DNA from 3 places in the Comamonas koreensis genome. Region 1 is predicted to be linked to each of the others. Evidence: predicted binding sites of a transcription regulator. Region 1 holds the regulator's gene; each other region holds the start of a gene.
What was found. Region 1 encodes sigma-54, which starts transcription at its own class of promoters, with help from an activator protein. Its sites were predicted from a motif close to TGGCANGNAANCTGCTTT; they were not measured.
Positions count from the first base shown of each region.

Region 2: a site for sigma-54 is predicted at 4,276-4,293, ahead of F0Q04_RS01665 (TorF family putative porin). Genes of this name have one in related genera too.
Region 3: a site for sigma-54 is predicted at 4,687-4,704, ahead of F0Q04_RS03370 (ammonium transporter). Genes of this name have one in related genera too.

Region 1 covers NZ_CP043575.1:5,165,534-5,173,209, reverse strand. The annotation lists gene F0Q04_RS23665 (SPOR domain-containing protein) at 1-523, shown strand, start outside; gene F0Q04_RS23660 (thiol:disulfide interchange protein DsbA/DsbL) at 580-1,224, shown strand; one part of gene F0Q04_RS23655 (IS3 family transposase) at 1,312-1,801, shown strand; one part of gene F0Q04_RS23655 (IS3 family transposase) at 1,801-2,687, shown strand; gene lptA (lipopolysaccharide transport periplasmic protein LptA) at 2,798-3,466, shown strand; gene lptB (LPS export ABC transporter ATP-binding protein) at 3,490-4,266, shown strand; gene rpoN (RNA polymerase factor sigma-54) at 4,372-5,988, shown strand; gene F0Q04_RS23635 (aspartyl/asparaginyl beta-hydroxylase domain-containing protein) at 6,064-6,978, opposite strand; gene F0Q04_RS23630 (hypothetical protein) at 7,126-7,676, opposite strand, start outside.
Region 2 covers NZ_CP043575.1:336,098-343,773, reverse strand. The annotation lists gene F0Q04_RS01685 (ABC transporter ATP-binding protein) at 1-313, opposite strand, end outside; gene F0Q04_RS01680 (ABC transporter ATP-binding protein) at 310-1,086, opposite strand; gene F0Q04_RS01675 (ABC transporter substrate-binding protein) at 1,083-2,309, opposite strand; gene F0Q04_RS01670 (YifB family Mg chelatase-like AAA ATPase) at 2,477-4,021, opposite strand; gene F0Q04_RS01665 (TorF family putative porin) at 4,349-5,080, shown strand; gene glnK (P-II family nitrogen regulator) at 5,124-5,462, shown strand; gene F0Q04_RS01655 (ammonium transporter) at 5,528-6,835, shown strand; gene F0Q04_RS01650 (aminotransferase class V-fold PLP-dependent enzyme) at 6,924-7,676, opposite strand, start outside.
Region 3 covers NZ_CP043575.1:717,662-725,337, reverse strand. The annotation lists gene F0Q04_RS03395 (PepSY domain-containing protein) at 1-274, shown strand, start outside; gene F0Q04_RS03390 (GNAT family N-acetyltransferase) at 341-868, opposite strand; gene F0Q04_RS03385 (carboxymuconolactone decarboxylase family protein) at 902-1,471, opposite strand; gene F0Q04_RS03380 (aspartate aminotransferase family protein) at 1,507-2,847, opposite strand; gene F0Q04_RS03375 (hypothetical protein) at 3,006-3,308, opposite strand; gene F0Q04_RS03370 (ammonium transporter) at 3,407-4,639, opposite strand; gene F0Q04_RS03365 (FAD-binding oxidoreductase) at 4,882-6,309, opposite strand; gene hutG (N-formylglutamate deformylase) at 6,444-7,271, opposite strand; gene F0Q04_RS03355 (formimidoylglutamate deiminase) at 7,275-7,676, opposite strand, start outside.

The DNA.
Region 1 (7,676 bases):
CCCGAACTCGCCGCTCTATGGCAAGAACCCCGCGCGTGCGCCCGCGGCTGTGGCACCGGCCGCTCAGGGCGTGGTGGTGCCTGAGCCGCCGCGCACGGTGGCTGACAACGCCCCCGCGCCAGTGGAAAACAAGCCTGCCAAGCCCGAAGTGGTGCTGCCCGATACCACCAAGCCCGCTGACAAGCCGGCAGACAAGACCCAGGTCGCAAAGCTCGACCCCAAGGCCGGCCAGGGCGCCGATCCGCTGGGCGATCTGGCCAAGTCGCGCAGTGCCGATGGCACCGACGGCTTCCAGTACTTCGTGCAGGCCGGTGCTTTCCGCAGCCAGTCCGATGGCGATGCACAGCGCGCCAAGCTGGCGATGATGGGCTGGGAAGCGCGCGTGAGCGAGCGCGAAGTCAATGGCCGCACCGTATACCGGGTGCGCGTGGGCCCCTTCAACAAGCGCGATGATGCCGATGGCCTCAAAGGCAAGCTCGATGGCGCCGGCGTGGATGCGCAAATCGTCCGCGTGCAGCGTTGAACTTTTGGCGGTGCAGGGCACTCCTAACCGCAACTTGTCACTGGAGTTAACAAAACATGAAACGTCGTGAGTTTTCCACTTTGGCGGCTTCCGCTACTGCCGCCTCGGCGCTGAGCCTGCCTTTTGCCACCGGCGCCAACGCACAGGCCAAGTTCAAGGAAGGCAAGGACTACCTGAAGCTGGCCAAGCCCGTCACCCCCGATGCGCCCGCTGGCAAGGTCGAGGTGATCGAATTCTTCTGGTACAGCTGCCCCCACTGCAATGCCTTCGAGCCGCAGTTTGAAGCCTGGGCCAAGACTGCCCCCAAGAACCTGCAGATCCGCCGCGTGCCTGTGGCCTTCAACAACACCTTTGTGCCGCAGCAAAAGATCTACTTTGCGCTGGAGTCGATGGGCCTGATCCCTGACGTACATGTCAAGGTTTTCCGTGCGATCCACGTCGAGCGCCAGCGCCTGAACAAGGACGACGAGATCTTCGCCTGGATGGACAAGAACGGCGTGGACCTGGCCAAGTTCAAGGAAGCCTACAACTCGTTCAGCGTCGCAGGCCAGGTGCGCAAGGCCACCCAGCTGCAAGAGTCGTACGGCGTCGAAGGCGTTCCATCGCTGGGCGTGGCGGGCAAGTACTACACCGACGGAACCCGTGCCGGCTCGATGAGCAACGTGCTGCAAGTGGTAGAGTTCCTGGCTGCACAAGGCTGAGCGGATTCCCCAACGCTTGAGACAGAGCCCGCGCACTGAACTGCACCCCAAAAGTTGGACATCAATCCAACCTTTGGGGTGTTTTTCATGGCGAAGTACGACGAGAGTTACAAGCTGGAAGTTGTCCAGGGCTACGTGCAGGGGCAGCATGGGTTCAGAGCACTGGCCCATGCTCACGGTCTCGACCAAGCGACAGTGCGACGTTGGGTAAAGAGCTACCAGCAGCATGGCCTATCAGGGTTGCGCAAGAAGTTCAGTCGCTACAGCGCTGACTTCAAACTGGCAGTGTTGCAGCGGATGTGGCGAGATGATCTGTCTGCACGAGAGACGATTACCTTGTTTGATATCCGGGGTGGCACGGGTGTCATCAGCGCCTGGGAGCTGCAATATCACGACGGTGGGCCGCAAGCACTTGCACCCCGGCCAAGAGGACGCTCCAAGAAGATGCCAAACCCACCCACAGCCAAGCCCGCACAGGCACAAGCAGTTATGTCTGCGGACGACACGCGTTCGCACGCAGATTTGCTCAAAGAGGTGAAGTACCTGCGCGCGGAGGTGGCGTACCTAAAAAAATTGGAGGCCTTGGTTCAGGCGAAAAAACAAGCTGCGCAGAAAAAGCGCGGATAGTGCTTGAGCTAAGGCCAGATCACGACCTCAAGGACTTGCTGCGGGCAGGTAAGCTGGCGCGCAGCACCTTCTATTACCAGGCTCAAGTGCACAGGAGAGGCGACAAATACGCTGAGCTCAAGGCTCAGATCCGATCTGTCTACGAGCTTCACAAAGGACGCTATGGCTATCGGCGTATTGCGCTTGAACTCAAGCGCAATGGCTGTCATGTGAACCACAAGAGCGTGCAGCGCCTGATGCAGGTAATGGGGATGAAGTCCCTGGTTCGGCCCAAGAAATATCGCTCCTATCGCGCCGGGCAGCACGCGGACGTGGCCAATGTGTTGCAGCGCCAGTTCATGGCCGAGCAGCCTAACCAGAAATGGGTGACGGACGTGACAGAGTTCAACGTCTTGGGTAAAAAGCTATACCTGTCGCCTGTCATGGATCTATTCAATGGCGAGGTGGTGAGCTATCAGATGAATACGCAACCGCGCTTGAAGATGGTGGGTGACATGTTGCGCAAGGCGCTAGGCAAGCTGGGCAGGGAGGAAAAACCATTGCTGCATTCCGACCAGGGCTGGCAGTACCAAAGTCGTGCCTATCGCCGCTTGCTGGCCGATCATGGCCTGGTGCAAAGCATGTCACGTCGGGGCAATTGCTTGGATAACGCAGCGATGGAGAGCTTCTTCGGAACCTTGAAGTCCGAGTTCTTCCACCTCAACAAGTTCAGCAGTGTGGCGCAGCTTCAAGAAGGTCTTCACCACTACATCCATTACTACAATCACCAACGCATCAAGCTAAAACTAAAAGGCCTGAGTCCGGTGCAATACCGGATTCAGGCCTTCAGTCCCTAGCTTCCAACTGTCCAACTTCTTGGGGTCAGTTCACACGCGGGCTTTTTTGTGCCAGAAACGGCCTAACGCTCCAGCATGGCTACAATGGGGCAGAGCAAGATTCATGCCTTATGAGACACCGTATTTTTAACTCTTTGTTGGTGGCAGTGGCCCTGGCCGTGCCGCTGCTGTCGCACGCCGAGCGTGCAGACCGCACCAAACCCATGAACATCGAGGCGGACGATGGCCGCCACGATGAACTCAAGCAGACCAGTGTCTTCACGGGCAATGTGGTGGTGACCAAGGGCACCATCATCATCCGTGGCGCGCAGCTGACCGTGAGCCAGGACCGCGACGGCTTCCAGCACGGCGTGGTGACTGCTGCGCCGGGCAAGCTCGCATTCTTCCGCCAAAAGCGTGACTCGGCCCCAGGCGCGCCTGACGAGTTCGTCGAAGGCGAAGGCGAGGTCATCACCTATAACGGCCGCGATGACACCGTGCACTTTGAGCGCCGCGGCGAGTTGCGCCGTTACCGCGAGACCACGTTGACCGACCAGGTCAGTGGCCCGCTGATCGTCTACAACAATCTGAGCGATACCTTCACGGTCTCCGGCCAAAAGGGCGCCCAGGCGGCGGCCGATCCCAAGCCCGGTGCGCCCAAGAAGGACCGCGTCCGTGTGATCCTGACGCCCAAGGCCGATGGCAAGGCGGACGACAAGGCCAGCGCCCCGGCCAAGCCCGCTGCCGATGACAAGACGCCATTGCGCCCCAGCACCCAACTGAACGACGGAGCCAAGTGACCGTGGCAGAAAACTCGTCGACCATTTCCGTCAACGCCCGGGTCGCCAACAGCGACCACCGCAGCCAGCTGGAGGTCTTGCACCTGGAGAAATCCTATGGCAGCCGCAAGGTGGTCAAGGACGTGTCGCTGTCGGTGCGCAAGGGCGAAGTGGTGGGTTTGCTAGGCCCCAATGGCGCGGGCAAGACCACCTCGTTCTACATGATCGTGGGCCTGGTACGCAGCGATGGCGGGGATATCCGCATCGATGGGCAGTCGGTGGCCAATATGCCGATCCACCAGCGCTCGCAGCTGGGCCTGTCCTACCTGCCGCAGGAAGCCTCGATCTTTCGCAAGCTCAGCGTGCAGGACAATGTGCGCGCCGTGCTGGAGCTGCAAAAAGATGAGCATGGCAAGCCGCTCTCGCGCGCCGAGGTCGAGCGCCAGCTCACCGCGCTGCTGCAGGAGCTGCGGGTCGAGCACCTGCGCGAATCACCGTCAGTCGCGCTGTCCGGCGGCGAGCGCCGCCGGGTCGAGATCGCCCGTGCGCTGGCCACCCAGCCCCGTTTCATCCTGCTCGACGAGCCTTTCGCCGGCATCGACCCCATCGCCGTGATCGAGATCCAGCGCATTGTCGCCTTTCTCAAGGAGCGCGGCATTGGCGTGCTGATCACCGACCACAATGTGCGCGAAACCCTGGGTATCTGTGACCATGCCTGCATCATCAGCGATGGCAAGGTGCTGGCCGCCGGGACGCCGCAAGAGATTGTGGAGAACGCAGAGGTCCGGAGGGTGTATCTGGGTGAACATTTCCGTATGTGACACCGCACGCCTTGGCGGGCGTGCCAGCCAAGATGCCGTCCCGCGCTGCGGGGCCGGCAGGGCTGATCCGTTGCCAGCTGCCCCAGCCCGTGGGGAGGCGCAGCCATGATGCCGTCGCTGTCGCTGCGCGTATCGCAGAACCTGACCCTGACCCCCCAGCTGCAGCAGTCGATTCGCCTGCTGCAGCTGTCCACGCAGGAACTGACGCAGGAAGTCGAGCAGATGCTCGACGAAAACCCGTTTCTGGAGCGCGAGGGCGATGAGGCCCCCGAGGCTGAAGCCGGTAAAGAAGCCGCTGAATCTGCCGAAGCTGCAGACGCTGCAGACGCAGCCGACAAGGGTGCCGATACTGCTGCCAGCACCGACACCAACAACAGTAGCGATTTCGAGCCCGGAACCTCCGACCAGCCGCTGGATTTTGGCGCGGGCAAGGAAACCGGCGTCGATGCCGAGGCCGCTGCCGGCGATTCGGCATCGGACTGGGAAGAGTGGGGTGGCGATCTGCCCGCGCGCTCCAGCGCCAGCGATGACGACGACGAGACGCCGATGTCCGACCGGCGCAGCGAGCACCTGAGCCTGCAGGATGTGCTGCACCGCCAGGCCTTGTCGCTGCGCCTGTGCCAGGAAGACCGGGCCGCGCTCTACTTTCTGATTGAATCACTGAACGACGACGGCTACCTCGAAGAAACGCTGGCCGAGCTCGCGCAAAGCTTTGGCGACGCCAGTGACCCCGAGCGCTACGAAGTGCTGCTGCACCACCTGACTGTGGCGCTGCGCTTGCTGCAAAGCCTGGAGCCGATTGGCGTGGGCGCGCGCAACCTGTCCGAATGCATGCAGCTGCAGATCAAGGCCCAGCAGCGCCTGTTGGATGAAGAGGGCTCGGACACGCCCGAGGCCGATGCGCTGGCGCTGGAGACCGCTTTGCTGGTCTGCCAGGAATCGCTGGAGCTGCTGGCGCGCCGTGATGTGCGCAAGCTGGTGCAACTGACCGGATGCAGTGATGCCGCGGTGCGCAGCGCGCTGGCGCTGATCGCCAAGCTCGAGCCCCGCCCCGGCCGGCCCTATGCCGATGTGGACCGCAACACCATCATCCCCGATGTCATCGTGCGACTCAGCAATGAGCGCGGCCTGCCGGTGCCCGGTTTCAGCGTGCAGCTCAATGCCGAGGTGATGCCGCGCCTGCGCGTGCAGGATGTCTACGCCAATGCCTTGCGCAGCCACAAGGGCAGCGAAGGCCATGGCGCGCTGCAGCAGCGGCTGCAGGAGGCGCGCTGGTTCATCAAGAACATCCAGCAGCGCTTTGACACCATCTTGCGCGTCTCGCAGGCCATCGTCGAGCGCCAGCGCAATTTCTTTGTCCATGGCGAGCTGGCGATGCGCCCCATGGTGCTGCGCGAGATTGCCGATGAGCTGGGCCTGCACGAGTCCACCATCAGCCGCGTGACCACGGCCAAGTACATGGCCACGCCGCAGGGCACGTTCGAGCTCAAGTACTTCTTTGGCTCGGGCCTGGGCACCGAGACCGGCGGCAGTGCGTCGAGCACGGCGGTCAAGGCGCTGATCAAGCAGCTGCTGGACGAGGAAAGCGCGAAAAAGCCGCTGTCGGATGCAAAAATCGCCGATCTGCTGCAGGCCCAGGGCATTGAATGCGCGCGCCGCACGGTGGCCAAGTACCGCGAGGCGATGCGCATCCCGCCGGCCAGCCTGCGCAAGGCGCTGTAAGCGCAAGCAGCCAGGGCCCATAAAAAAACCGCAGTTGCGTTAGGCACTGCGGTTTTGCTTTGAGACGGAGCCGCTTTACTTTGGCCACAGCCACCAGATGAACAAGGCCAGCACGGCCAGCATCAGGCCAAACTTGGTGAGCTTGTAGGCCGTCTTGTTCCAGGCCTTGAAGCGGCGGCGGTACTGGCCCATGTAGAACGAGATCTTGAAGATGCGGCTGATGAAGCCACGCGGATCGCCTTCGTTGTTGGGCGAGCTGGCGGCAGCGACCACATGCGTGCCCAGCCAGCGGTTGAGCCACTGCGCAAAGCCATTGGTCATCGGGCGCTCGACATCGCAGAACAGCACGATGCGGTTGCCTTCGGACCGGTTCTCGGCCCAGTGCATGAAGGTCTCGTCAAAGATCACGCCTTCGCCCTCGCGCCAGCTGTAGGGCGTGCCATCGACCTCGATCATGCAGCGGTCATCATTGGGCGCCAGCACAGCGAGGTGGTAGCGCAGCGAGCCCGCATAGGGGTCGCGGTGCAGGTTGAGCTTGGCGCCGGGCGGCAGCTCGGCAAACATGGCCGCCTTGATGCCGGGGATGGACTGCACCAGCGCCGTGGTCTTGGGGCACAGCTCCATCGCAGACGGGTGGGCCTGGCCGTACCACTTCAAGTAGAAGCGCTTCCAGCCGGTCTTGAAGAAAGAGTTGAAGCCCGCGTCGTCGTTGTTGGCTGCGGCCTTGATCTGCATGGCCTGGTGCAGGCCGATGGCCTCTTCGCGGATCTCGCGCCAGTGGGCCTGCAGCGGGGCCAGGTCGGGGAAGGTGCTGGTGGGCAGGTAGGGCGTGCGCGGTACCTTGCTGAACATCAGCATGAACACATTGAATGGCGCCGTGAACGTGGAGTGGTCAAACAGCTGGCGCAGCAGCTTGTGCCGCACCTTGCCACGCAGGTGCATGTAGAGGCCGCAGCCAGTGAAAAGCAGCACCAGGGCCAGAACGATGATTTTTGCCATAGACAGCGATTTTAGCGACTGTGCTGTGGCGGCTGTCTGCGCAAGCGCAAACTGGCGCGCGGCAAGGGCTGCGGGGCGGTGGGATGGCCTGCTGGCAGCAGGCCTATTGCGGTTTGGTCAATGGCAAGCCAGGTGGGCTTACCTGGGCTGGGCGGCAAAGGCGGTTTTCAGGCGCTGCAGCATCTCGCGGTTGAGCTGGCGCTGCTGGCCGCTCCAGTGCGTCATCGCCTTGTTCAGCTCGGCCTGCAGGCCATTGGCCGTCTGCCAGTCGCCCTGGCCCGCAGCCCAGATCGCGTACTCGGCCATCACATCGAAGCTGCCCGAGTGCTGGCGCACAAAGTCAAAGCTCTTGCGCGCCATCTCCTGGTCGCCCAGCTGGGCGTAGGCCTTGGCCACCAGCAGGCCCACGGCCTCGGCGCGGAAGTGCACATCCGCCTGGGCAATCACGCGCAGCTGCTGCAGCGCCTGCTGCGGATGGCCGGCCTGGTAGGCCGCTTGCGCAGCGCCCCAGCGGATATCGAGGTCGTTGGCAAACGGACCCTTCATGCTGGCCTCAAAGTGGCCAAAGGCCTGCTCGGCCTGGCCATTGGCCAGCAGGGCCTGGGCCAGGCGGATCTGGTTCTGCGCGGTGGGGCTGTAGTCGTAGGCGGCCTGGGCTTCGCGCACCTCGCGGGTCGGGTCCAGCGCCT
Region 2 (7,676 bases), 390 kb from region 1:
CATGGCCGAGCTTGAGGTTGTCCAGCACCGAGAGGTTGCGGAACACATTGGCCTCCTGCGGCACATAGCCCAGCCCCAGGCGTGCGCGGCCCGGCGCATCGAGGGCGGTGATGTCGCGGCCATCCCAGATGACGCGGCCCGACTGCGGGCGGATCAGCCCGGTCACGACGCGCATCAAGGTGGATTTGCCCGAGCCATTGGGGCCGACGACCACCAGGCTGGAGCCGGGTGCGACATCCAGACTCACGGCATGCAGTACGGCGCGCGCGCCGTAGCCGGCCACGACGCTGTCCAGACGCAGTTCGGCGCTCATGCCACACCTCCGAGGTAGGCCTCGACCACCAGCGCGTTGGCAGACACCTGGGCAAAGCTGCCCTGGGTCAGCACCTTGCCCTGGGCCAGCACATACACCGGGTCGCACAGCGCGGCAATCATGTCCATGTTGTGTTCCACAATGGCAAAACTCATGCCTTCGGCCTGCAGGCTGCGGATGAAGTCCGCAATCTCGCCGACCAGCACCGGGTTGACGCCGGCCGCCGGCTCGTCGAGCAGCACCAGCCGGGGCTTGAGCATCAGCGCGCGGCACAGCTCCAGCAGTTTCTTCTGGCCGCCCGAGAGGCTGTCGGCCCGGTCATGCGCCAGGCGCCACAGCCCCACGCGCTCGAGCAGGGACTGGGCTTGTGCCATCGCCTGGGCTTCGTGCTGGCGGGCGGCCGCCGTGTTCAGCAGCGCATGCCAGAGCTTTTCGCCGGGCTGCTGGGGAGCGGCGAGCAGCAGGTTCTCCAGCACCGTGAGCGCGCCCATCTCGCGCGAGATCTGAAAAGTGCGGGTGAGCCCGGCCTGGGCGCGGCGGTGCACGGACCAGTGCGTGATGTCCTGGCCGTCGAACAGCACCCGGCCGCCCTGGTGGGCCTGCTGGCCGCCCAGCACGTTGAACAAGGTGGACTTGCCCGCACCATTGGGCCCCACCATGCCGGTGATGCCGCCGCGCGCAATGCGCAGGTGGGCACCGTCCAGCGCGGTGAATTCACCAAAACCTACATGAACATCCTGAACCCTGAGCAGATCGTCTGTCTGCAGGCTCATTTGGTGGTGCCCACCAGCTTGCTCACGCCGTTGAGCACGCGGTAGTGGCCGTAGTCCAGGTCCACCTGGTCGCCATTGGGCGCAAAGCGGAAGTCCGCCGTCGCGCCGGAATAGCGGAAAGGCTTGCCTGCGCGAATCAGCTGCAGGCCCTGCACGGGGTCGTGCACATCGGGACCTTTGGTGTTGACCACATTGGCGATTTCCTTGCTGAAGTCGGCCGCCTTGGCGCTCTTGGCTTTTTCGATGGCCAGCGCCAGCACATTGATCTCGTCAAACACATTGGCGCCAAAGGCGACGATGGTGCCTTCGGGCTGCTGCGTTTGCTTGAGGTAGAGCTGGTAGCTGGCGTTGTTGCCCACCGGCGTGGCCTGCACATGGTTCACGCCTTCGGCGGCGGCCTTGCCCACGTTCTGCACAAACTTGCCGCCGCTGTCGGCCGCATGGCTGAAGGTGTAGAGCTTGCTTTCGTAGCCGCTGCGGTAGATCTCGCGCACGATGGCGCTGAACTCGGGGATATAGCTGGGCAGGAAGACCGCATCGGGCTTCTTGCTGAAGATCTTTTCCACCTCGGCCCGGTACGAGGGCTGGTTGGGGTTGAAGTAGAGGGTGTCAAGCACCTTGCCGCCTTGCTGCGCAAAGCGCTCGGCAAAGGGCTTGACGGTGCTGAGCGTGAAGGGCGTCTGCAGCACCAGGATGGAGGCGGTCCTCGCGCCATCCTTGTAGGCCACATTGGCAAAGGCCTGGCCCCAGTTCTTGCCATTGGTCTGGAAGCGCCAGACCAGGCCCTTGTTGTCGCCCTCGGTCAGCTCATCGGCCGAGCCCACGGGCAGCAGCGCAACACTCTTCTCGAGTGCCACCGGGCGCACGGCCAGCGCCACCGCGCTGCTCCACACGCCGGTGATCGCTACTACGCCATCCACATCAATCAGTTTGCGCGCGGCCGACACGCCGGCTGTGGGCGTGGTCTCGTCATCGGCGACGACGATCTCCAGCGGACGGCCCAGCACACCGCCATGTGCATTGATATGGGCTGCGGCTGCCTTGGCCGCCGTTTCCTCTTCCTTGCCATAGGCGCCACCCGATCCGGTCAGCGGGGCCAGCAAGCCGATACGGATGGGGGCGCCGCTGGGGGCACTGGCTGCACCTGCCGCACTGGCACCGGCCACCACACAAAGCGACGCTGCCGCCACGCCCAAGACCCGCCACTGACCCAATTTGCTCACGCCCATATCCGCTTTCAAAAAACCGCCGTTCGCAGCAGGGCTGCGCGGCGCAAAAGGGGGATTGTGCGAAGTCAGCGTTGCGGGAGGAACTAATTTTTCTGACTTACTAAACGCGTTTTCTGCATAAGGGTGGACATGCGGCAGCGCTGCCCGCGTGCATGTGCTGCCTACATGCCGCTGCTGCCCAGCAGCGCCCGCCGGTACTGCACCGCCTCGGCCACATGGGCCGGGCTGATGGTCTCCGACTGCGCGAGATCCGCAATCGAGCGCGCCACACGCAAGCTGCGATGGATGCCGCGTGCCGACCAGGCCAGCTGGGCGGCGGCGGTTTGCAGCAGCTGCAGCGCAGCGGGCTCGGCATGGCAGTAATCGTCGAGCGCCTGGCCTTGCAGCTGCTGGTTGAGCATGCCCTGGCGCTGCAGTGACCGGGCGCGGGCAGCGGTCACCCGCTCGCGGATAGTGGCGGTCGATTCGCCGGCCGGGGCGGTCAGCAGCTCATCGGCGGGCAGGGGGCTGACTTCCAGGTGCAGGTCAATGCGGTCGAGCAAGGGGCCGCTGATGCGGGCCTGGTAGCGGCTGACCTGGTCGGGCGAGCAGCGGCAGGCGCGCTGGCGCGAGCCCCGAAAACCGCAGGGGCAGGGGTTCATCGCGGCAATCAGTTGGAAGCGGGCGGGAAAGGTGGCCTGCTGCGCGGCGCGGGCGATGCTGATCTGGCCGGTCTCCAGCGGCTCGCGCAGTGCTTCGAGCGCGCTGCGCGGGAACTCGGGCAGTTCGTCCAAAAACAGCACGCCGCAATGGGCCAGCGATATCGCACCGGGCCGGGGCGGACTGCCGCCGCCCACCAGGGCCACGGCGCTGGCGGTGTGGTGCGGCGCCATCGTGCTGCGCTGGCCCCAGCGCTGGGCATCAAAGCTGCCGACCAGGCTGTGCACGGCGGCGTTCTCCAGCGCCTCGGCCACGCTCAAGGGCGGCAGCAGGCCGGCAAAGCGCTGGGCCAGCATCGATTTGCCAGCGCCCGGTGCGCCCAGCATCAGCAGGTTGTGGCCGCCTGCGGCAGCGATCTCCAGCACCCGCTTGCTGGCCGCCTGGCCTTTGACATCGGCCATGTCGGCGCCGGGGGCCTCGGGCGGGCGGGGCTGGGCGGGCATGCGCTGCCACTGGCTGGGCGCTGCATCGGGCTCGGCGCTGGCGGCCTGGGGCGCAAAGTGCTGCACCACGTCCAGCAGGTGGCTGGCGCGGTAGACCTCGGCATCGGGCACCAGGGCGGCATCCTCTGCACTGCCCGGGGGCAGCACCTGGCGCACCTGCTGGCCGCGCTGGTGCAGGTCCATGCTGGCGGCCAGCGCGCCGCGCACCGGGCGCAATGCACCCGACAGCGACAGCTCGCCGGCAAATTCATAGTCCTTGAGCCGGTCCGCATCGATAGCGCCGCTGGCCGCCAGAATGCCGACCGCGATGGCCAGGTCGTAGCGGCCCGACTCCTTGGGCAGATCGGCCGGTGCCAGGTTGACGGTGATGCGTTTGTTGTGCGGAAACTCCAGCCCGCTGTTTTGCAGCGCTGAGCGCACACGCTCACGCGCTTCCTTCACTTCCAGATCGGCCAGGCCGACCAGGGTAAAGCTGGGCAGGCCATTGGCCAGATGGACTTCGACGCTGACGGGATGGCCGGTGAGCCCGACCAGGGCCCGGCTGTGCACCACGGCGAGACTCATGGGCGGGCTTCCTTGTTGTTTTGCACCTTTTTGGTGCATTGCGAAGCACCTCTTGGAGGCACGGCTGCCACCAGCATCGCAAAAGTCGCTGGCAGCAACAAGTGGCGACAGCCCGGGGAAGGCGTGGCGGCGGCGCCGGCCTGCCATCCCGCGCCCCCGGCCGCCCTGTGGCGGCTCAGAACGTAAGCATTTGCAAAAAAATATAGCGCGCTGCGCTTGTCTGGTGCGCGCAACGCAGCGGGTAGCGCTGGGTTTGGCACGCTCTGTGCATTGTGCTTGCCACAAACGGATGGGTCGAATTCATCAACAAGGAGTGTGGCAATGGCAATGAGCAACAGAGGCTGGATGGTGGTGGCGGGTGCAGCGTTCCTGGCGCTGCCAATGGTGGCAAGCGCGCAGCTGACCGCCAATGTGAGCGTGACCACGAACTACAAGTTCCGCGGTCAGGACCAGAAGTCCTCTAGTGCCCAATGGGTCAAGCCCGCACTCCAGGGAGGGGTCGACTACGCCTTTGGCGACAGCGGCTTTTATGTGGGGAACTGGAACTCCACCGTCGACTGGCTCGACAACAACAAGCTGGAGATGGATTTCTACGGTGGCTACAAGTTCAAGGCCGCTGATGTGGATTGGGATGTGGGTCTGCTGACCTATGTCTACCCCGGCAACACGCTGGGCAACACCACCGAACTGTATGGCTCGGGCACCTACGGTCCCGTGACCGTGAAGTACTCGCACACCGTGTCGAAGGATTACTTTGGCTGGGCCGGCACCAAGTACGACAGCACGTACAAGGGCCGCAACACCGGTTACCTGAATGTGGCATTCGCCCAGGAAGTGGCGCCCAAGACGACCTTGAAGCTGGCCGTGGGCTATACGCGCTTTTCCAGCGACATCAAGGACCTGGGCGTGCCCAACTACCTGGACTACAGCGTGGGCGGTGCCTATGACCTGGGTGATGGCTTCTCGCTGAGCGCTGCCTGGGTGGGCGCCAACAAGACGGGTGCCTTTGGCTTTGTGAACAAGGGTCGCGCGATCGTATCGCTGACCAAGGCTTTTTGACGCAGCGCCGCTGCAATAAGTGACGACAGGAGAGACTATGAACATGAAACTGGTAGTGGCGGTGATCAAGCCCTTCAAGCTCGATGAAGTGCGTGAGGCGCTGTCCGATATTGGGGTGCAAGGCATCACGGTGAGCGAGGTCAAGGGCTTTGGCCGTCAGAAGGGCCATACCGAGCTGTACCGAGGCGCCGAGTACGTGGTGGACTTCCTGCCCAAGGTGAAGCTGGAGATTGCGGTGGCCGAGGACCTGGTGGACCGGGTGATCGAGGCCATCGAGAACGCAGCGCGCACCGGCAAGATCGGCGACGGCAAGATCTTTGTCTCGCCGCTGGAGCAGGTGGTGCGTATCCGTACCGGCGAAACCGGCCCGAACGCGATCTAAAAAACAGCGCTCCGCGCTGGCAAGGCGCGCGCAACAAGCCAATTTATCTTGAAGGTGTGAACAACATGAGACGACTTCTTTCCTTGGCAGGGCTGGCGGCAGTGGCACTGGCCACTGCGGGCAACGCGGCTGCGGCCGATGCGGCAGCTCCCGTTCTGAATGCAGGCGATACCGCCTGGATCATGACCTCGACCATGCTGGTGATCCTGATGGTCATCCCGGGTCTGGCGCTGTTCTATGGCGGTCTGGTGCGCAGCAAGAACATGCTGTCGGTGCTGGCCCAGGTGTTCACGATCTTCTCGCTGATCACTGTGCTGTGGACCATCTACGGCTACTCGCTGACCTTCTCCGGTGAAGGCAACTTCTTTGGCGACTTCGGCAAGGTGTTCCTGATGGGCATCACGCCCGATACCTTGTCGGGTGCGATGGCGACTGTGCCGGAGTATGTGTTCGTCTCGTTCCAGGCCACGTTCGCCGCCATCACCGTGGCGCTGATCGTCGGTGCCTTTGCCGAGCGCATCAAGTTTGCGGCCGTGATGATCTTCGCCGTGCTGTGGTTCACCTTCAGCTACCTGCCGATTGCCCACATGGTCTGGGGCGGTGGTCTGCTGGGCAAGGATGGCGCGCTGGACTTTGCCGGCGGCACCGTTGTGCACATCAACGCCGGTGTGGCCGGTCTGGTGGGCTCCTATGTGCTGGGCAAGCGCCTGGGCTTTGGCCGCGAAGCGCTGGCTCCGCACAACCTGACCTTGACCATGGTGGGCGCATCGCTGCTGTGGGTGGGCTGGTTCGGCTTCAACGCCGGCTCGGCAGGTGCTGCCAACGGTATTGCGGGCCTGGCCTTCATCAACACCATCGTGGCCACCGGCGCAGCCTGCGTGAGCTGGTTGGTGTGCGAGACGCTGCACAAGGGCAAGCCCTCAATGCTGGGTGCCGCTTCGGGTGCCGTTGGTGGCCTGGTGGTCATCACCCCGGCCGCCGGTTTTGTCGGCCCCATGGGTGCCATCGTGATGGGTCTGCTCGCCGGTGCTCTGTGCCTGTGGGGTGTGTCCGGTCTCAAGCGGCTGCTCAAGGTCGATGACACCTGCGACGTCTTTGGTGTGCACGGCGTGGGCGGTATCCTGGGTGCCATCCTGACCGGTGTGTTCTGCGCCTCCAGCCTCGGCGGTGTCGAGCCAGAAGGCTACAACATGGCCCACCAGATCTGGGTGCAAACCAAGGGCGTGCTGATCACCATCGTGTGGTCGGGTGTGGTGGCCTGGATCTCGTACAAGGTGGCAGGTTTGCTGACCGGTGGTCTGCGTGTGACGGAAGAAGCCGAACGCGAAGGCCTGGACATCACCTCCCACGGCGAAGCGGCCTACGGACGTTGATTCTTGCGGATACTCCTTGGGGGGCCGGACGGGTGCACAACCCGGCCGGCCTTTTTTTATGCGCCGTGCTGGCGGTTGAAATGCGTTCTCAGACGGATGCCGTGGCGCGCTCTGGCCACAGCGCCAGGCCGCCGGCCACGCTGAAGGCCTGTTGGTGGCCCAGCCGGCGCAATGCATGGGCGGCCTGGGCGCTGCGGTTGCCGCTGCGGCAGTAAAACACCACGGGGGTATCGGCCGGCAAGGCCAGCCACTGCGGCAGCGCATTGAGCAGGCCCGACAGCGGCACGGCCTGGCTGCTGGCGCCATCGTCCAGGCCAGGCGCCTGGCCCAGCTGCTGTTCATAGGGCTCGCGCACATCCACCAGCAGCGCGGCGCTGCCCGCCTGCTGCAGCGCCTGGGCACGGGCCACGGGCAGCTCCACACACACGGCGGGCGTGGCGGCATCGACGCGGGCGCCGCAGGCCATTGTCTGGTAGGCGGTGGGGGCCAGGTCCTGCTCCAGCGCGGCCTTGGCAGCGGCAAAGGCGGCGGCATCGAGCTGGCCTTGCAGCACGCCGGCCAGCAGCGGCTGGGCTGCAGCTTCAACGGCCAAGGTGCAGGCAAAGCGGTTGTCATAGTCATGGCCGGGCAGCAGCAGGGTTTGCGGGCCCACGGCCCGGGCCAACAGGCGCAGGCTGTCCGCATAGGCGAGCGGCGCGCTCTGCACAAAATCGCTGCGGCCCAGCGCGCCGGGCAGCACGGTATCGCCCACCAGTGCCAGCTGCAGCTGAGTGCCTTCATGCAGCAGGTAGGCGGTGGAGTCTTCGGTGTGGCCGGGCAGCGCCAGGCGGCTTAAGCGGTA
Region 3 (7,676 bases), 770 kb from region 1:
CAAGCTCAAGTTCAGCGCGCTGGACGCCGCCAAGGTCATGGAAAACAAGGACGATGGCGCCGTCGAGAAAAAGGACACCGACCGCCTGGCTGCCGCCAAGATCGGCATCAACGACGCCATTGCCACCGCCTTGAAGCACACCCCCGGCAAGGCCATTGACGTGGACCTGGACGACCACCTGGGCGTGCTGACCTATGACGTCAAGATCCTCAACGCGGCCAATACCGAGGTGGAAGTGCGCGTCAACGCCGTTGAAGGCAATATCCACCAGTAAGCGGCTTTAAAAGCAAGATACCAAGGCCAGCCCCATGCTGGCCTTTTTTGCGTCCGGGGTTTGGACTCAGACCAAAGCTTGCGCCATGTACTGCGCATCCTCGCCATAGCTCAGCAAGGCCTCACGCTCCTGTGCCGACCAGGGCAGCAGCGCTGCATAGCCTTTGCGCTGCCAATACGGCTGCGAGCCCATCACCGACACCAGCGCGGAGTAACGCAGCCCATCGGCCTGCGCTTGTTGCAGCATCGCCTGCAGCAGCGCGGAGGCCAGGCCCTCGCCGGCCCGCTCGGGCGCGACGGCCATGTCATGCAGGTACAGCGTGTCGGCTGCCGATGCACAGGCAAAGCCGCCATGCAGCGGTGTTACCTTGCCCAACACGGAGCGGTAGGCCGCCAGATAGGCCAGCACCTGGCCTTGCTGCACGGCCACCAGCGAGCACTGCACAGGGCTGGCCAGCCGCGCTGCATACAGCGCGGCACTCTCCATAAAGTCCGCGCCATAGCAGGCCAGCTGCACCTGCATCAGGCCATCGAGGTGCTGCGCGGTCAGGGGTTCAAGGGACCAAAGGGGCTGGTCGTTGGAATGAAAACGCATCGGCCCATTGTCGGCGATGCGGCAGCCATCACATCAGGCCAAGGGCGCCAGTGGCTGGGCGGTCGATGCTGGCACCGCCGTGCACGCCGCGTTCATCACCATCGACAGCAGGCTGTAATAGCCATTGATGCCGATCAGGTCCATCACGCCCTGGTCGCCCAACAGCTGCTGGGCCCGGGTCCAGGTGGCATCGCTCACCTGGCGCTGCTGGTGCAGCTCGATGCAGAAGTCATGCACAACGGCCTCATCCTCAGGCATCGCATCGGGGCGGCGGCCTTGGGCCACGGCGTCCACAGTGGCCTGGCTCAGGCCTTCGCGCAGCGCAATGGGCGCATGGATGGCCCATTCCACCTGCTGCGTCCACTGGCGGGCCGTGACCAGGATGGCTAGCTCGGTCAGGCGCAGGCCGATGGCGCTGCGGTAGCGCAGGTACTCGCCCAGGCGCTGGGTGTGGTCCATCAGCTCGGGGCTGCGCAGCAAAGGCACAAAGGGCGATATCAGCGCGCCGCGCGGGCCATCGATGATGGGCTGGGCATAGCGGCGCTGCTCTTCGCTCCAGGTCTCGGGGGGCAGGGGCGGCATGCGGTCCTGGAAGGGCGTCATCGGGCAGGTTCTTTCAGATCGTTTCGGGGGCGTGTTCAGGCGGCTACCGGTTGCTGGGCCAGCACTTTGTCGATGGCATCGCCCAGGCGCTCGACCACCTGGTCCAGCTCGGCCTCGCCGCTGATAAAGGGCGGCGCCAGCAGCACATGGTCGCCATGCAGGCCGTCGATCGTGCCACCCATCGGGTAGCACAGCAAGCCATGGGCCATGGCCTGCGCCTTGACCTTGGCATGCAGCTTGAACGCCGGGTCAAACGTCGCCTTGCTGCTGCGGTCCTGCACCAGCTCCACGCCCCAGAACAGGCCCCGGCCCCGGATATCGCCGACATGCGGGTGCTCGTCAAAACGCGCATGCAGCTGCTTTTGCAGATAGGCGCCGCGTGCCAGTACCTGGGGCAGCAACTGGTCGCGCTGTATCACCTGCTGCACCGCCAGCGCGGCGGCCGCCGCCATCGCATGGCCGATGTAGGTATGGCCATGCTGGAACAGGCCGCTGCCGCGCCGCATCGCCTCCACAATCTTGCGCTGCGCCAGCACCGCGCCAATCGGCTGGTAGCCGCCGCCCAGGCCCTTGGCAATGGTCATCAGATCGGGGCTGATGCCCTCTTGCTCCACCGCATGCAAGCTGCCAGTGCGGCCCATGCCGCACATCACCTCGTCGGCAATCAGCAAGATGCCATAGCGGTCGCACAGCGCACGCAGGCCCTGCCAGTAGCCGGCAGGGGCGGCCACCGCGCCCAGGGTCGCGCCCACCACGGGCTCGGCGACAAAGGCGATCACCTTGTCCGGGCCCAGCTCTTGGAACTTGGCATCGATCTCGGCCAGCAAACGCGCCACATAGGCGGGCTGGCTCTCGCCGTCCAGGCGGTCGCGGTATTCATAGGCGGGGGCCACGCGCCCCACGTCCATCAGGATGGGGGCAAACTGCTTGCGGCGCCATTCATTGCCGCCCACGGCCAAGGCACCCAAGGTGTTGCCGTGGTAGCTTTGGCGGCGCGCGACAAAGTGCGTGCGCTCGGGCTGGCCGATCTCGACAAAATACTGGCGCGCCATTTTCAGCGCTGCCTCCACCGCCTCGGAGCCGCCGGAGACAAAGTAGACATCGGTCATGCCCGCGGGCGCATGCGCGACCAGGTGGTCGGCCAGCGCCTCTTGCACCTCGGTGGTGAAAAAGCTGGTGTGGGCATAGGCCAGCTGGTCGAGCTGGCGGTGCATCGCTGCCAGCACATCCGGGTGGGCATGGCCCAGGCACGACACGGCTGCCCCGCCACTGGCATCCAGGTAGGCCTTACCGGCCTGGTCAAACAATTCCACGCCTTTGCCGCCGACCGCAACAAGAGGAACCTGGGCCAGAGAACGATGGATGACATGGCTCATGCGAGCACTCCTTGACAATGCGTCACCAGCCCTGCGCCGGCAGCGATACGCACAGTATAAGGATCATTTGTAATTTTTCAATAGATTAATGGATCATTTGCTCCATTTCCACCTATTTCTGTTCCCAGGCTTCCCCTTCCCTCCCTGTCGCTATCCGTTCAACGCAAGCCGCCTACATAGCGCTTGGCCGAGGCCACCAGCCCCTGCGGTGCAGCCGGATCGCTGGCAGGGGCCGGCGCCGCTGGGGCGGGTGCGCCCGGCAGGCTGGCCGCAAAGCGCTGCGCCAGGCGCTCCAGCTCCGCATCCTGGTTGGCCAGCGCATGGCTCAGCGCAAAGCGCGCCATCGCCTGGCCGTAGGCGGTATCGCTGGCCATCCACTCGGTATCGGTCACCCGGCCCGTCTTGCGGCGCAGCGCCACATGCAAATGCGCGGCGATGGCCAGGCGTTCACTGTCGTTCATACAAGCTCCTCCATGGCAGAACCTGAGGGGCAGGCGGCAGGCACAGAGCGCTGCAGCCTGGTGGCCCGGCGGCACCCGGTGGCGCCGGGCCTATCACGCTAGTTTTGGCTTTCCTGGTGCAGGCTGATATCCAGCCCATCGATCTCCTGCTGCGCCGTCACCCGCAAAGGCAGAACCACGCGGATAACGGTCAGCAAAATGGCAGTGCCCGCCGCGCTGAAAATAGCCACGGCCGCCACGGCCACCAGCTGGTTGAGAACCGTGGCATCCACGCCGGCAATGGCGCGGTCGGCAAACAAGGCGGTGAGCAGCGAGCCGGCAATGCCGCCCACGCCGTGCACGCCAAACACATCGAGCGAGTCGTCCACACCCAGGCGGCGCTTGAGCCAGGTGGCGCCCCAAAAGCAGGCTACGCCAGCCATCAGGCCGATGGCGACTGCGCCGCCCACCTGTACAAAACCGGCCGCCGGTGTGATGGCCACCAGACCGCCAATCAGGCCCGAGAGCACGCCCAGCAAGGTGGGCGCGCCGCGCACCCACCACTCGACCAGCATCCAGGACAGCGCGCCGGCAGCAGCGGCCACCATGGTCACCAGCATCGCCAGCGCCGCACGGCCATCGGCCGACAGGGCAGAGCCCGCGTTAAAGCCAAACCAGCCAATCAGCAGCAGCGCGGCACCCATCGCCGTCCAGCCCAGGCTGTGCGGCTCAAAGGCCTGGCGGCCATAGCCCTGGCGCCGGCCCAGCATGGCCGCGCAGACGAGGGCCGAGACGCCCGCATTGACGTGCACCACCGCGCCACCGGCAAAGTCCAGCGCGCCCAGCTTGTTGAGCCAGCCATCGCTCTCCCAGACCCAGTGGGCGACCGGCGCATAGACCAGCACGCTCCACAGCGCCGAGAACAGCAGCAGCGCCGAAAAGCGCATGCGCTCGACCACGGCGCCAATGATCAAGGTGGTGGTGATGACGGCAAAGGCCATCTGGAACAGCGCATAGAGCGACTCGGGCAGATGGGGCGCCAGGTGGCTGACCGACACGGTGCCCGCTGCCGCATCCAGGCGCATCGATGAGAACCAGGCCCGGTCCAGCCCGCCCAGCCAGGCCGTGGACTTGCTGAAGGCCAGCGAGTAGCCCAGCGCAAACCAGGTGAGTGACACCACCGCCGCCACCGCAAACACGGCCACCACCGTGTTGACCACGTTCTTGCGCCGCACCAACCCGGCATAGAAGAGCGCAATGCCCGGCAGTGTCATCAGCAACACCAGCACCGTAGAGACCAAGAGCCAGGCCGTATCGGCCTTGTCAATCGCAGCCATCTGCACCATTTGCATGCCATCCCCTTTTTACGTTGTCATCCATTGCGGGTTTGTTTCAAAAGGTAGCAGTTTCTATGCCATGGAGCGGGAAAGCGCCTGGATACGCGGTCTGCGGGCATGCGCAGGGGTGGCCAGGCCGCCGGCCTATGCCCGATCGCACCACATCGGTGCCATGGGCCTTGGAGCAGCCACCAACGGAAAACCGGCGCATGCATCGCTGCAGGCGCCGGTTCTGTCTGAGGGGACTACAACGGAATTCAGTCCGCCGCCAGTACCTTGCCCGGGTTCATCAGCCCCAGCGGATCGAGCGCCTGCTTGATCGCCCGCATGGCGGCCAGCTCCTGCGGCGTGCGGCTAAAGCCCAGGTAGGGCATCTTGTGCAGGCCAATGCCATGCTCGGCCGAGACGCTGCCCTGGAACTGCTGCACCAGGCCGTACAGCACGGCCTCCAGCGCCTCGTCCTCGCCGCCAATGGTTTGGCTGTCGGTGGTCACATGCAGGTTGCCGTCGCCCACATGGCCAAAGAACAGGCTGTGGTGGCCAGGCCAGCGCGCATCAAAGGCGGCGCGGCAGGCCGCAGCAAAGCGGCCAATATCCACCTGGGGCAGGCTGACGTCAAAGTTCACCGGCGGGTGCATGTGCGCCGTCATCTCGGCGGGCGCCTCGCGCAGCTTCCACAGGCTTTTGGCCTGCTCGCTCGACTGCGCAATCACTGCATCCACCACCTCGCCAGCTTCCATGGCCTCGCCCAAGGCCTCTTCCACCGCAGCGCGCAGCGCAGCCTCGTCCTTGCCATCCACATCGATCAGCGCCTGCAGCGGGTGCTGCTGGTCAAAGGCCGGCTGCAGCTTTTGCCACTGGATGGAGGTCTGCACAAAGTCGCTCCACATCAGCTCGAACGCGGCCACGCTGTTGCCAAAGCGGGCCTGCATGCGCGCCAGCACCGCCAGCGCTTCGTCAAAGCCCGGCAGCGCCACCATGCAGGTGGCCTTGGCCTGCGGGGCGGGCAGCAGGCGCAGCAGCACGCGGGTGATGATGCCCAAGGTGCCTTCGGCACCGATAAAGAACTGCTTGAGGTCGTAGCCGGTGTTGTTCTTCAGCATGGGGCGCAGCATCGGCAGCACCGTGCCATCTGCCAGCACCACCTCCAGCCCCAGCACCTGCTCGCGCATCATGCCGTTTTGCAGCACGCCGTTGCCGCCCGCATTGGTCGAGACATTGCCGCCAATCTGGCAGCTGCCGCGCGCGCCCAGGTCCACGCCAAACACCCAGCCCGCCGCCACGGCCGCTTCCTGCACCGCCTGCAGGGTGACGCCGGCCTGCACCGTCATCAGGCCGGTGCGTGCATTCACGTCCTCGATCTGCTGCATGCGGTCCAAAGCCACCGCCACGCCCTGGGCCACTGGCACGGCCGCGCCGGCCAGGCCGGTCAGCCCGCCCTGGGGCACCACGGGCACCCGGTGGGCATGGCAGATGCGCAGCAAGGCGCTGACCTCTTCGGTGCTGCGCGGGCGCAGCAGCGCCCGCGGCGGCACCGGCGGGGTTCCGCTCCAGTCGGTCCAGTACTTCTCGGGGATGGCGCCCGCGCCGCGCGAAAAGCCGTTGGGGCCCAGCGCTTGCTCAAGATCGGTCCAGAAAGCCGCCGCAGGAGCGGCTGCCGCGTTGTCGGTGCGAGAGGTAGTCATAGACCGCTATTGTCGGGCGGTTTGCCTGACAGGCGCGGCCCGCCAGCAGCAAAACCTGCTGGGCCACTACAGCAAAAAACGGCATCCCAGGCCTGCCGTGCAAGCCCTGGATACCGTTTGCGGAGGCGTCGGAATCAGCGTGCCGATTGCTGCACGTAAGCCAGCAAGGTCTCCACCATGCGGCGCACATGGGGCTGCACCTTGGCGGCCACGGCCGGCAGGTAGTCAAAGGGCATGTGCTCCTGCATATAGCTGCTCTGCGTCATCTCCAGCTGGATGGCATGCACGTTCAGCGCCGGCTGGCCATAGTGGCGCGTGATGTAGCCGCCCTGGAAGCGGCCATTGAGCACGCTGGTAAAACCGTCAGCCTCACCTTTGCGGGCCTCGGCCAGCAGCGCCTCGCCCAGGCCTTCGCCGCAGCTGGCGCCCTTGTTGGTGCCCAGGTTCAGATCGGGCAGCTTGCCGTCAAAAAAGCGCGGTAGCACCGACTGGATCGAATGCGCATCCCACAGGCCTGCTGCGCCATGCTGGGCCTTGATGCGGGCCAGCTCGGCGGCCAGCTGGTCGTGGTAGGGCTTCCAGACCTGGTCGCGGCGCTGGGCAATCTCGGCGTCATCGGGCTGCAGCGCGGCGCTTTGGTAGACGGGGGTGTCGGCAAAGGTGTCGACCGGGCACAGGCCCGTCACGCTCTGGCCGGGGTAGAGGCTGGCGCCATCGGGGGGGCGGTTCATGTCCACCACCAGGCGCGAATGCGTGGCCACCAGGGTCGAGGCCCCGATCTCCTGCGCAAAGGCGTAGAGCAGCGGCAGGTGCCAGTCGGTGTCGTGCACCTCGCGCGCCTCGGGCGTAAAGCGCTCGGCCAGCGCGGGCGGCACATAGGTGCCCACATGGGGGAAGGAGATCAGCAGCGGCGCCGTGCCTTGGCGGAATTCAAACGCTGCGCGGTCGGTTTCAAAATGCATGGATCACGTCTCCTGAAGAAGTTCGCTGCGCGCGGCGACAAAGCCGCGCTGCGCGCTGTGGTGCAGCCGGTGGCGGCCGTCGGCCACGCGGCACTGGCCGCCCACCCAGACACTGGCCACCGCACTGCTGCGGCTGCTGGCAAACACATGGGCATCGAGCTGCTCGGCAGCGGGCAGCCCGGCCAGCGCCAGGTGCTGGCCATCGAGCACCACAAAATCGGCCTGCTGGCCCACGGCCAGGCCGGCCACTGCGCGGCCACTGGCCTGCGCGCCGCCCTGCACCGCTGCCAACAGCATATGGCTGCCCACATGGGGCTGCTGGGCACTGGCCGCCACATTGCGCTGCTGCGATTGCAGGCGCTGGCTGTACTCCAGCATCATCAGCTCTTCGGCGGCGTTCACGCC